2 regions of the Salicibibacter cibarius genome follow, and region 2 is predicted to be linked to the other one. Evidence: a T-box and tRNA genes for the amino acid it is inferred to sense, from the RefSeq annotation. Region 2 holds a T-box; the other holds one or more tRNA genes.
What was found. The T-box of region 2 lies ahead of alaS (alanine--tRNA ligase). A T-box ahead of a tRNA ligase gene usually reads a tRNA of that ligase, here a tRNA-Ala.
Positions count from the first base shown of each region.

Region 1: it encodes a tRNA-Ala, which carries the amino acid that the T-box ahead of alaS (alanine--tRNA ligase) is inferred to sense. The anticodon was not compared.

Region 1 covers NZ_CP054705.1:170,240-176,956, reverse strand. The annotation lists gene mcsB (protein-arginine kinase McsB) at 1-547, opposite strand, end outside; gene mcsA (protein-arginine kinase activator protein McsA) at 547-1,089, opposite strand; gene HUG15_RS00920 (CtsR family transcriptional regulator) at 1,110-1,580, opposite strand; tRNA gene HUG15_RS00915 (tRNA-Ala) at 2,110-2,185, opposite strand; tRNA gene HUG15_RS00910 (tRNA-Ile) at 2,234-2,310, opposite strand; rRNA gene HUG15_RS00905 (16S ribosomal RNA) at 2,415-3,971, opposite strand; tRNA gene HUG15_RS00900 (tRNA-Ala) at 4,072-4,147, opposite strand; tRNA gene HUG15_RS00895 (tRNA-Pro) at 4,161-4,237, opposite strand; tRNA gene HUG15_RS00890 (tRNA-Arg) at 4,341-4,417, opposite strand; tRNA gene HUG15_RS00885 (tRNA-Gly) at 4,421-4,495, opposite strand; tRNA gene HUG15_RS00880 (tRNA-Lys) at 4,501-4,576, opposite strand; tRNA gene HUG15_RS00875 (tRNA-Thr) at 4,593-4,668, opposite strand; tRNA gene HUG15_RS00870 (tRNA-Val) at 4,673-4,748, opposite strand; rRNA gene rrf (5S ribosomal RNA) at 4,758-4,874, opposite strand; rRNA gene HUG15_RS00860 (23S ribosomal RNA) at 4,944-6,717, opposite strand, start outside.
Region 2 covers NZ_CP054705.1:1,715,397-1,722,113, reverse strand. The annotation lists gene HUG15_RS09045 (DUF1292 domain-containing protein) at 1-95, opposite strand, end outside; gene ruvX (Holliday junction resolvase RuvX) at 105-524, opposite strand; gene HUG15_RS09035 (IreB family regulatory phosphoprotein) at 521-787, opposite strand; gene alaS (alanine--tRNA ligase) at 869-3,508, opposite strand; T-box leader at 3,552-3,764, opposite strand; gene HUG15_RS09025 (LysR family transcriptional regulator) at 4,077-4,952, opposite strand; gene HUG15_RS09020 (hypothetical protein) at 5,310-5,552, shown strand; gene HUG15_RS09015 (sodium:solute symporter family protein) at 5,554-6,717, shown strand, end outside.

The DNA of each region.
Region 1 (6,717 bases), 1.5 Mb from region 2:
GCATCATAACCGAAGCCCGCATACCTGTACCCACATTTGTGGGACAACTCGTTAAATACCCTTTTTTTTCATCAAACGCATAGGTGACATGGGATTCAATCCAATCATCAAGCTTATCTGCAGATTTATAGCCTTCGGATAACTGAAAGCCGGGAGATAAACATTGGATTCTTAAATGATCTTCCTCATTTACCATCATACTGATCGTTTCATCGTTATTCAATACAACAGCGCCTTGCTTAGATTCTTTTGCAAATTGCGGACTCGTTAAATGCTTTTCGACAAGAACGGTTTTTTCAATTGTTGAAAGCCCATCCATCGGCAACCATATCAATTTCCCGACCATTTCTTTGCTTGTTTGGGACAATCGCTCATAGACATGTTTATAAAGTGCCCTCGCCGCATCTTGGGATGTGGAAGAAGGGAAGGGGAAATCTTCAAGGTTTCTGGCTAACCGAATGCGTGTGCTCATGACAATGTCATCGTCAGGGCCGGGATTTTTCATCCACGGACTAATGGCATTAGAGATAAATTGCTCCAGAGACATTACTGCCCCTCCTCCTTCTCCTTGGCTTCTTGCAACTCCCGAATTTTATCGCGAACCTCGGCGGCATACTCAAATTCTTCACGATCAATGTGCTCTTGCATTTTCGTTTTTAATGAGGATATTTCCCTTTGCAACTTTAGTCGGCCACCTTGACGTTTCGGAATTTTTCCGGTGTGTGTATGATTTCCTCCATGCACACGTTTAAGAATCGGGTCAAGCTTGGCACTAAACGCTTGATAGCAATAAGAACAACCGAAGCGGCTATTGTTTATAAAATCTTTGTAATGCATCCTGCACTTCGGACATTGCAAAGCGTATTCGTTTTGCACTTTCTGGGAATAACCTGCACCGCTCCCCGTGCTTGGATCTACATTCAACAAACCCGACAGGAGGTCATGAATGGAATAACTATTTGAGCCCGGGAACTCATCGCCCTTTTCTTTGGCACACACTTCACATAAATGCATCTCTGTTTTTTCCGCATTAACAATCTTCGTGAAATGCAGGGTTGCCTGCCGTTGATTACATTCCTGGCACTGCACGAACCCACTTCCCCTCTAAGTTAAATCTTATACTTTAAACTCGAAAGCATTGCTTTCAAAACATTTGCCCGGATCATATCGCGGTGAGCAGGAACCGGAAGAGAGATAACCTCTCGTTCGATCGCTGCAAGCATCATGTTCCCTTCTCGCTTGCTAATGGCCCCCTCTTCCAATAATCGAAGAACAACGCTTTTCCCTGTCCCTTGATCAATGGCCTTCCCAATGTGATCAATTAATTGATCACATAATTCCTGATGATCCGCATGCCGCACTTTTGTAATCCGAATATAACCGCCGCCTCCACGTTTGCTTTCAACAACATAGCCCTTCTCAACTGTAAATCTAGTGCGAATCACATAGTTAATTTGCGAAGGCACGCATTCAAAGTGCTTGGCAAGTTCACTTCTTTTTATTTCAATTAAATTCTGCTCTTCTTCGGTTAAAATTGATTTTATATACTTTTCAATGACATCAGAAATGTTATTCCCCATCATACCCACCCCCTGACCTTGACTATCTTTGACTTTAATATAATACAAATTCATTGCATTTTCAAGTCAGCACTTGCCTCACTATCATTGCCGATTAAAAAGGCGCCATCCACGGTAACAGGATAGCCTGAAATAAAAAGATTCATGCCATAAGACTAAAATTTGAGTCGGAAAACAAAAAAGGATTCGCGGTATTGAGAGGAGTGAAAGGGAAAGAGGGTGGAGAGGAGAAAATAAAAAAGACTAAGCTGCTATCGGGGTCCATAACGTTCATGGTGACTGAACACGGAGAGATTCACCACTTCGGACTCCATGACCCGGGCATGACGACCGAAACCGGGGGAATACGGCTCTTTCAGGGTCCATAGCCCGTGCATGAACGAAACCGACGCTGATTTTGCAGGGCTTTTTCCACAAACCCAGGCAACCGCATAATTTAGCGGTTTTACATTAGTTTCCAAGAAATACTTACCTTTATTAATTCCATAAAAAAAAAGACCGCAATGCCGTCTGTGTTCATTAATGATTATGGTGGAGCCTAGCGGGATCGAACCGCTGACCTCCTGCGTGCAAAGCAGGCGCTCTCCCGGCTGAGCTAAGGCCCCATTATTTTAGATATCAGATCCAACTTCCCACTTCTAATTTCTAAAAGATGGTGGGCCTGAGTGGACTCGAACCACCGACCTCACGCTTATCAGGCGTGCGCTCTCACCAACTGAGCTACAGGCCCATCTGTTAAAATATGTAGGAACAGCAGTTGCCCGCTCAAAACTGAATGAAAGCCTAAGCGCTTGGCCTCCGGCCCCTTCACCGAGGGGCCGTGGTGCTCCTTAGAAAGGAGGTGATCCATCCCCACCTTCCGGTAGGGATACCTTGTTACGACTTCACCCCAATCACCGGCCCCACCTTCGGCGGCTGCGTCCCATAAGGGTTCGCTCACCGACTTCGGGTGTTGCCGGCTCTCGTGGTGTGACGGGCGGTGTGTACAAGGCCCGGGAACGTATTCACCGCGGCATGCTGATCCGCGATTACTAGCGATTCCAGCTTCATGCAGGCGGGTTGCAGCCTGCAATCCGAACTGAGAACGGCTTTTTTGGGGATTGGCTCCACCTCGCGGCTTCGCTGCCCGTTGTACCGTCCATTGTAGCACGTGTGTCGCCCAGGCCATAAGGGGCATGATGATTTGACGTCATCCCCGCCTTCCTCCGGTTTGTCACCGGCAGTCAATGTCGAGTGCCCAACTTAATGCTGGCAACGACATTCAAGGGTTGCGCTCGTTACGGGACTTAACCCAACATCTCACGACACGAGCTGACGACAACCATGCACCACCTGTCTCTCTGCCCAAAAGGGATACCTTGTCTCCAAGGCGGTCAGAGGATGTCAAGGCCTGGTAAGGTTCTTCGCGTTGCTTCGAATTAAACCACATGCTCCACCGCTTGTGCGGGCCCCCGTCAATTCCTTTGAGTTTCAACCTTGCGGTCGTACTCCCCAGGCGGAGTGCTTATTGCGTTTGCTTCGGCACTACGGGTATCGAAACCCCTAACACCTAGCACTCATCGTTTACGGCGTGGACTACCAGGGTATCTAATCCTGTTCGCTCCCCACGCTTTCGCACCTCAGCGTCAGTCACAGACCAGAGAGTCGCCTTCGCCACTGGTGTTCCTCCACATCTCTACGCATTTCACCGCTACACGTGGAATTCCACTCTCCTCTTCTGTACTCAAGTCAGGCAGTTTCCAATGCCATTCCGGCGTTAAGCGCCGGCCTTTCACATCAGACTTGCCTCACCGCCTGCGTGCCCTTTACGCCCAATAATTCCGGACAACGCTTGCCACCTACGTATTACCGCGGCTGCTGGCACGTAGTTAGCCGTGGCTTTCTGGTGAGGTACCGGCAAACCCTTGGCATTTCCTCCAAAAGCTGTTCTTCCCTCACAACAGAGCTTTACGATCCGAAAACCTTCCTCACTCACGCGGCGTTGCACCGTCAGGCTTGCGCCCATTGCGGATGATTCCCTACTGCTGCCTCCCGCAGGAGTCTGGGCCGTGTCTCAGTCCCAGTGTGGCCGATCACCCTCTCAGGTCGGCAACGCATCGTCGCCTTGGTAGGCCCTTACCCCACCAACCAGCTAATGCGCCGCGGGCCCCTCTTTGAGCGACGGCCATTGACCGTCTTTCTCCTCGCTCGCAGGCGCGAGTAAGGATCGATTTGGTATTAGCACCGGTTTCCCGGTGTTATCCCAAACTCAAAGGCAGGTTGCCCACGTGTTACTCACCCGTCCGCCGCTGACCAGCCGGAGGTGCAAGCACCTCCGGTGGCCCGCTCGACTTGCATGTATTAGGCACGCCGCCAGCGTTCGTCCTGAGCCAGGATCAAACTCTCCATAAATGTTAAGTTCCGCTTCGCTCACGGGGGTGGGCAAAGCGCTGACTCCTTGCTTCTTTCTTTCGTTCGCTTGGCTTTCATTCAGTTTTCAATGGGCAAATAGTGGTGGAGCCTAGCGGGATCGAACCGCTGACCTCCTGCGTGCAAAGCAGGCGCTCTCCCGGCTGAGCTAAGGCCCCAAATTTTATATCATGGTCGGGAAGACAGGATTTGAACCTGCGACCCCTTGGTCCCAAACCAAGTGCTCTGCCAAGCTGAGCTACTTCCCGTTCTAAAAATTAGATGCTAGAGGTTTGAGGTTGGATCCCTTGATTTTTTTGTAGCAAATCTTTTAATCCAACTTCTAATTACCCACTTTCAGTTTACAATAAATGGCGCGCCCGAGAAGACTCGAACTCCTAACCTTCTGATCCGTAGTCAGACGCTCTATCCAATTGAGCTACGGGCGCCTATGGAGCGGAAGACGAGATTCGAACTCGCGACCCCCACCTTGGCAAGGTGGTGTTCTACCGCTGAACTACTCCCGCTAAAATGGTGAGCCATGGAGGATTCGAACCTCCGACCCTCTGATTAAAAGTCAGATGCTCTGCCAGCTGAGCTAATGGCTCATTATGTTATGTAAAATGGTGCCGGCCAGAGGACTTGAACCCCCAACCTACTGATTACAAGTCAGTTGCTCTGCCAATTGAGCTAGACCGGCATAATGGTGGAGGGTGACGGGCTCGAACCGTCGACCCCCTGCTTGTAAGGCAGATGCTCTCCCAACTGAGCTAACCCTCCACAAACTTTGCCAGGCGACGTCCTACGCTCACGGGGCGTTGCCGCCCGATTACCATCGGCGCTGAAGAGCTTAACGTCCGTGTTCGGCATGGGAACGGGTGGGGCCTCTTCGCTATCGTCACCTGACCGTGGGAGCCATTCTCCCAAAACTGAATAACGCTTAAGCTTGACCGACGGCTTCCGGGTGACCCATGGGTGGATAAACCGTTTGACCGATTAGTATCTGTCAGCTCCACGTGTCGCCACGCGTCCACACCAGACCTATCTACCTTATCGTCTTTAAGGGGTCTCGCGGGAAATCTCATCTTGAGGTCGGCTTCGTGCTTAGATGCTTTCAGCACTTATCCGATCCACACGTAGCTACCCAGCTATGCTCCTGGCGGAACAACTGGTACACCAGCGGTGTGTCCATCCCGGTCCTCTCGTACTAAGGACAGCTCCTCTCAAATTTCCTGCGCCCGCGACGGATAGGGACCGAACTGTCTCACGACGTTCTGAACCCAGCTCGCGTACCGCTTTAATGGGCGAACAGCCCAACCCTTGGGACCGACTTCAGCCCCAGGATGCGATGAGCCGACATCGAGGTGCCAAACCTCCCCGTCGATGTGGACTCTTGGGGGAGATTAGCCTGTTATCCCCAGGGTAGCTTTTATCCGTTGAGCGACGGCCCTTCCATGCGGGGCCGCCGGATCACTAAGCCCGACTTTCGTCCCTGCTCGACCTGTATGTCTCGCAGTCAAGCTCCCTTCTGCCTTTGCACGCTGCGAATGATTTCCAACCATTCTGAGGGAACCTTGGGGCGCCTCCGTTACCATTTAGGAGGCGACCGCCCCAGTCAAACTGCCTACCAGACACTGTCCCTGAACCGGCTCACGGTTCGAGGTTAGGATTTTCATATCGCAAGGGCAGTATCCCACCAGCGCCTCCGCCGAAGCTAGCGCTCCGGCTTCCTAGGCTCCTGCCTATCCTGTACAAGCCATATCAAAACCCAATATCAAGCTACAGTAAAGCTCCATGGGGTCTTTCCGTCCAGTCGCGGGGGACCTGCATCTTCACAGGTCATATAATTTCACCGGGTCTCTCGTTGAGACAGTGCCCAAGTCGTTGCACCTTTCGTGCGGGTCGGAACTTACCCGACAAGGAATTTCGCTACCTTAGGACCGTTATAGTTACGGCCGCCGTTTACTGGGGCTTCAATTCGACGCTTCGCCTCTCGGCTAACGCCTCCTCTTAACCTTCCAGCACCGGGCAGGTGTCAGCCCCTATACATCGTCTTTCGACTTCGCAGAGACCTGTGTTTTTGGTAAACAGTCGCTTGGGCCTTGTCACTGCGGCTCCCGCGGGCTCATCACCCGCAAGAGCACCCCTTCTCCCGAAGTTACGGGGTCATTTTGCCGAGTTCCTTAACGAGAGTTATCCCGCGCGTCTTAGAATTCTCATCCCACCTACCTGTGTCGGTTTGCGGTACGGGCACCCATGGCCTTCCTAGAGGCTTTTCTCGGCAGCGGAGGATCAGGGACTTCGGTACTTTAATTCCCTCGCGCTCACGCCTCAGCCTTCGCGTTGGGCGGATTTGCCTGCCCAACAGCCTCGGTCGCTTCGACGTGCTACTCCAGCAGCACGCTCGCCCTACCTTTCTGCGTCCCCCCTTCGGTCCAACAGCCATCGGTGGTACTGGACTTTCCACCAGTTATCCATCGCCTACGCCTTTCGGCCTCGGCTTAGGTCCCGACTAACCCTGAGCGGACGAACCTTCCTCAGGAAACCTTAGGTTTTCGACGGAAGGGATTCTCACCCTTCTTTTCGCTACTCATACCGGCATTCTCACTTCTGTGCGCTCCAGCCGTCCTCTCGGTCGACCTTCCCCGCACACAGAACGCTCCCCTACCCCCGGCACTCAACGTGTTGAGCGCCGGGCCACGGCTTCGGTGATGGATTTAGCCCCGGTACATTTTCGGCGCAGCGTCAC
Region 2 (6,717 bases):
GTTTCATCAATATCAAACGTAAACAATATCTCGAATACATGATCATTCCCGTCTTCATCAGGAATGATCACACGTTCATTTTCTTCTTCGGCCATCTTTACACCTCATTCTTGTCGCCCAGCGTGATCAAGGTATCCTTGTAAAATCAACACTGCGGCAAGTTTGTCAACGACTTTTTTGCGCTTTTTGCGGCTCACATCTGCTGATATTAACGTCCGCTCCGCCGCTTTCGTCGTTAATCGTTCGTCCCAAAACTGTACAGGAAACGCCACGTTCTTTTCAAGGGAAGCAGCAAATTGTTGTGATTTTTCCGCACGAGGACCTAGTGTGCCATTCATGTTTTTCGGCAAGCCTACCACAATTTTTTCAACGTCATGGTCACTTGCTATCTGCACAATCTTCGCGACCGTCGCTTCATACCCTTCTACGGCAATCGTCTCAAGTCCTTGTGCTGTCAGTCCCAACGCATCACTAACCGCTACTCCGATTCGTTTATCTCCTACATCCAGACCGAGAATCTTCATCGACGCTTAGCTTTCTGCAAATACGTACGAACGAGTTCTTCAATGAGCTCGTCTCTTTCAAGACGGCGAATCAACGTGCGTGCGTCGTTATGTCGCGGAATGTACGCCGGATCCCCGGATAATAAATATCCGACGATTTGATTAATGGGATTGTACCCTTTTTCTTCAAGAGCCTGATGAACATTGACTAAAACTTCTTTAACGTCTGCTTGTGCGGAGTCTTCCTGTACATTAAATTGGACGGTGTTATCTTTTGAGCTCATCCTAGTCACCTCGCAATCAAATTCACGGATCGTGATTGCCCGCTTCCTGTATTTGACCTTATTGTACATGATTTGGTGAAATTATGAAACGGAGGCGACGATTTCATCGACAGCTGCCATCGCTTCCGGTAACTTTTCCGGGCTTTTGCCGCCGGCCTGGGCCATATCCGGGCGCCCCCCTCCGCCACCATCACAAATGGCCGCAACTTTTTTGACGATGTCGCCGGCCTTATAGCCGTCGGAAACCAAGTCTTTGCTCACCGCAGCGACAATGTTGACTTTGCCGTCTCTCGCTGTACCGAGAACAATAATTCCTCTAGGGAGTTTTTGTTTTAACCGGTCCGCAGTCGTTCGAAGGGTGTCCATATCACTGTTATCCAGTTGACCCGCCAACACCGGGATGCCATTGATATCATGCACATCGTTCAATAACTGCATAGCTTCCATGTTCCCCAATTTTGCCGCGATTGATTCTTTTTCTTTTTCTTTTTCACGGACATCCTGTTGAAGTTGATCCACTCTTTGGGGAACGTCTTCCGTCGATTTTGCTTTCAGCTGTTCTTTTACTTGTTCCAATACGTGCAGTTTCTGTTCGATATAATGGTAAGCTGCTTGGCCGGTAACGGCTTCTATTCGTCGAATGCCCGCGCCAATCCCAGCTTCGGAGAGTAATTTAACGGTTCCGACCTCTGCGCTGTTGGTCACATGGGTTCCGCCGCATAGCTCAATGCTGTAATCCCCGATATGAACGACACGAACATTGCTTCCATATTTTTCGCCGAATAGGGCCATGGCTCCTTTCGCTTTTGCGTCTTCCAAAGTTGTTTCTTCAATCATCAATTGTGTCGCATCTGCAACCTTTTCATTGACAATTGCCTCAATCTCCTGCAACTCGGCACTCGACACTTGTCCAAAATGGGAGAAATCAAAACGCAAACGATCCGGTCCAACATACGACCCTGCTTGGTTCACATGCTCGCCGAGCACATCTTTTAATGCCTGATGGAGCAAATGGGTGGCCGTATGGTTTTTTTGAATCGCGGCACGGTCTTTTCCATTGATCGCGGCAGTGATTGACTTGTTCGTTGTTAACGTGCCTTCAGTAACGGTCACCTTGTGTAACGGTTGCCCGTTGGGCGCTTGTTGGACATCGGTGACCTCTGCCTTTAAGCCGCTTGCAAAAAGCAGCCCTTGATCCGCGACTTGCCCACCGCTTTCCGCGTAAAATGGGGTTTCTTTTAAAAGGACAAACGCTTCTTCCCCGACGTTCGCCGCTTCCACGCGTGCATCATTTTGCACGATGGCCTGCACTTGCGTCGTGACCTCGGTTTGTTCATACCCGACGAACGTGCTTGTTTCGTGAAGCGATCGCAATGCCTCATTTTGGCTTTGCATCGAGTCGCCTTCTTTGCGGGCGGCTCTTGCCCGTTCCCGTTGCGCTTCCATCGCACGCTCAAATCCTTCGAGCTCTACATGGAGACCGGCATCCGTTACGTATTCCTCTGTCAAATCGACCGGAAAACCATACGTATCGTAAAGGCGGAAGACGTCATCTCCGTCGATTTGTGTTGCACCCGCCTGCTTGGCTGCTGCGATTAAATCATTTAAGATCGCCAACCCGTCGCTTAACGTTTCATGAAAACGCTCTTCCTCATTTTGAATCACGTTTTGAATAAACGATTCCTTTTCCTTCACGTTCGGATAATGACGTTCCATGATGCCCGCAACGACCGGAACGAGACGGTACATGAACGGCTCGTTGATATCGAGCGATTGCGCGTAACGAACCGCCCGTCGCAACAGCCTACGCTGCACATATCCCCTTCCTTCATTGGACGGCAGGGCACCGTCGGCGATCGTGAAAGCAACGGTGCGAATGTGGTCGGCAATGACTTTAAAAGCCGTGTCATACGTATCTTTTTCGCCATAAGAAACGTTCGTCAAGTTTTCCGTCTCTTTTATTATCGGCAAAAACAAGTCGGTTTCGTAGTTTGTTTTTGTGTCTTGGATGACCGAAACGAGACGCTCGAGCCCTAATCCGGTATCGATGTTTTGATTTGGAAGCGGTGTGTACGTCCCGTCAGGATTGTGATTGAACTGGGAAAAAACGAGATTCCAAATTTCTAGATACCGTTCGTTTTCGCCCCCCGGGTAAAGTTCCGGATCCGACGGATCGTTGCCGTAAGCAGGCCCGCGGTCATAAAAAATTTCCGCGTTCGGCCCGCTCGGGCCTTCTCCGATATCCCAGAAATTTTCCTCCAGGCGAACGATCCTCTCTTGCGGCAGGCCAATATCTTCTTTCCAGTAACGATACGCTTCATCGTCCTCAGGGTGAACAGTTGCGGATAAGCGCTCCGCGTCAAATCCGATCCACCGCTCATCGGTTAGAAACTCCCATGCAAATGCAATCGCTTCTTTTTTAAAATAATCGCCGATCGAGAAATTACCGAGCATTTCAAAAAACGTATGATGGCGTGCGGTTTTGCCGACGTTTTCAATATCATTCGTCCGAATTGCTTTCTGCGCATTGACGATCCGCGGATTTTCCGGCACAATCCGTCCGTCAAAATATTTTTTTAACGTCGCCACCCCGCTGTTGATCCACAACAACGACGGATCTTCATGGGGAACGAGGGAAGCGCTCGGTTCTATGTCATGGCCTTTTTCTTTAAAAAAATCAAGAAAAAGTTGGCGCACGTCAGCTGACGTTAAGCGTGTCATTTCGTTTTTCCTCCTTTTTTCCACATATAAAACCCCGCCCCAAAAAAGGGACGAGGTTGAACACTCGCGGTACCACCCTTGTTAACGCATTCGCTTATCTCGCGAATGGTTCGCTTGGACGCCTTAACGCGGCAAACGGCAGTGGTTAGCTGCACTCCGGAATAGCCTTCAATCAATCCGTGTCCGGGTCCTTTCAGCAATAAAACCCTTCTCTGTAGAACCGGAGTTGATCTACTCGTTCCATCAACGTATCTTTTTTAAGCGCTATTTTCTTCTTTTATATCGGATTTATCGCGGGATGTCAAGGGCGGGGCGTTGTGATTGTTCTGGACCAAACTTGAGTAAACGAGACTTGCTAGCACGAACGTACCCTTACTTGTTTCAGGGTGTGAGTATTACTCGTCATTTGGGCTTCTTTTTTATAGGTTTAGCAATTTAGAGAAATGTATCCTCGTCTGTTAGTGTGCGAGTCTAGAACACTCCGAAGATATTTCTTTTTTTAACACCTAATTTTATAAAGGATTAGCATTGATTTTAAGATTCGAAGTTGAATTAATAGGAATTTGTTCTAATACAATTCGTGTATTGACCGAACCAACGCCTTTAGTGCATGAGATTGATGTCGTTTTTTATTGGTAATTAAGCCAACTCGCCAAGAGATGTAACTATCTGAAAGATCTCTAATGATAAAAGAACCGTGCCATTTCAACGCTACAGGTTTGGGAATAACAGTGATTCCTAAACCTGCTTCAACAAGGGATAGTAATAAATCCCATTGCGTTGTAGAGTATAAAGTGTTTGGCCTGAAATTTGACTTGTAGCACGACTCTTCGAGTAATTTACGGAGGGCAAAAGAGCGATCAAACATTATCCAGGTTTCATCTTGGAGTTGTTTCATTTGAATGGTCTTCTCATTTATTAATGAATGATTGTACGGTAAACAAGCAACAAATGGTTCATCCGATATAACTTGTTCTTGCAATTGTTCATTGTGTATAGGTAACACTGCAATAGCCGCGTCTAGTTCTCCTTTGTGAACACGTTTCTCAGTTAATAAGCTTCCTTCTTCTGAGATAACGATTTCTACATGTGGATAGTGGTCCTTAAAATATTTTGAGATCTTAGGAAAAAAGAAACTACCCAGTATCTGAGGAATTCCAATCCTTAATAACCCCGATATTTGGCCTTCATTATTTTGTAACTTACCTTCTAGGTCTTTAACCTCTCTTAATATAATAAGAGTTTTATTATAAAGAAGTTTACCCTCATCGGTTAGTTGAAGAGATCGATTAGATCGGTCAAACAGTTCTGCATTTAGCTTTTCTTCAAGTTTTTTTATGGTTTTAGATAACGAAGGTTGAGATATATATAATTGCTCACTTGCTAATGTAAAGCTTTTATATTCTGCAATGATTCGAAATACCTCTAGTTCCCGGAAATTCATAAGCAGCCCCTTATTATGCCTTTTTGGTTATATTTATTATGCTTAATATGTATTTTACTATATAAAAGCTCGACTTTAAAATAAGTGTTGGAAGGGAAATTCATGTTTAATACGAAAGTAGTTGTTTTATACCGTGAGATTCGTTTTGTAATAACAAGTGAATAAATTGTATTCGGTTACATTTAAGTGTTAGATATTTTGCACGCTTCCAAAACGGAATTTCCGGTAACAACACTAAAAGGGAGGAGAACATCTACGGAGATAGAGCTCAATATTTCAGATTAAATGAAACTGTTTCTAGTTTTTTTAAAAGTGATTCTAGTAAATAAGCAAGTTACAATAAGGTGGTGATTAATAATGACATTTAAAAAACGTCAGTACCTCATTATTTGGATATTCTTCATTGTCTATGCATTGACCTTTCTCCCTCATTTTGGAGTTATGAATTCTTTGAACTGGATTGGTCCTTTTCCTTTACCTTTAGCTTGGGTTTTATTTTTAAATGTAATCAACACATTCATTATATTCCTCATTTACAAAAAATACTTTGTCCCATTTTCCAGAAGAATGGAGAAAGCAGAATTGAAGGGAGAAGAATAACATGGTGGGTTCTTCTTATTTAACAGTTATTGTTCTTGTAGTCTTTTTAACTATTTTATTCTTGATAAGTATAAAAGCATCTCGTTCAAATAAGGCAACTACTGATGATTTCTATTTGGCTAACCGAGGCCTAGGAACTATTGTACTAGTTATGACCACTGGAGCCAGTTTCTTTAGTACATGGACTTTGCTAGGTGCTGTTGGGAATTTTTATCGAGATGGCGTCTGGTTTATGGGTTTTCCTGCTTGGGCAGTTGTGCATGCAATATTTATTTGGATATTTGGTGCAAGGATATGGTACCTTGGAAAAAAATATGGTTTTATTACTCCCGGTGACTTAATGGAGAAGTTTTATGGAACTCCTAAAGCTCGTGTCTTGATTACTGCCATTGGAATTATTGGACTTCTTCCAGTGATGCTTATCCAAGTCACGGGGGGCGCACAAGCATTAAACAGTCTAACGCTAGGCGACATCCCCTACTGGGTTGGCGTTCTAATCATGGGGGTTTTTGTTGGTTTTATTGTGACGTTAAGCGGTGGCCGCGGAGCAGCTTGGGGAGATACATTTATGGGCTTATTTTTCGGTTTCACGTTGATTGGCCTTGCGCTGACGTTTATTTACCAATCGGGAGGAGTGACTGCATTTAACAACATTGTAGATGTCACCCCGGAAGTGCTAACAAACCATGGAAATTTTTTTGGGATGTTAGAACTTGCTTTAGGTCTAGGTCTTAGTTTCTGGCTAATGCCGCATATGTGGCAGAAGTTCTATTCCGCTTCAACACCAACTTCATTAGCCAAAATGTCAATGGTAACGCCTTTTTGGAATTCATGGGTAATGGCAATTTGCGCTATGTTTATCGGGATATTAGCTCATACACCTGACCTTGTGCCGAATTTGACTCAAGAAAATAGTGATAATATTATTCCACTTTTCTTTTCTGATGCACCACCGATTTTTGGGTCTATTATTGTTGCAGCAATTGTTGCAGCGGCCATCTCAACTATAAACAGTCAATTATTGTCCTCCGCCAGTTTAATCGTTACCGATATCTATGTAAGGTTTGTTAACCCGGAAATGTCTGAAAAAAAGAAAACATGGATTGGTCGAGGCACGGTTATAGGGCTAACCGGTTTAATTGTTATTGTTGCCTTTTTCCCATTT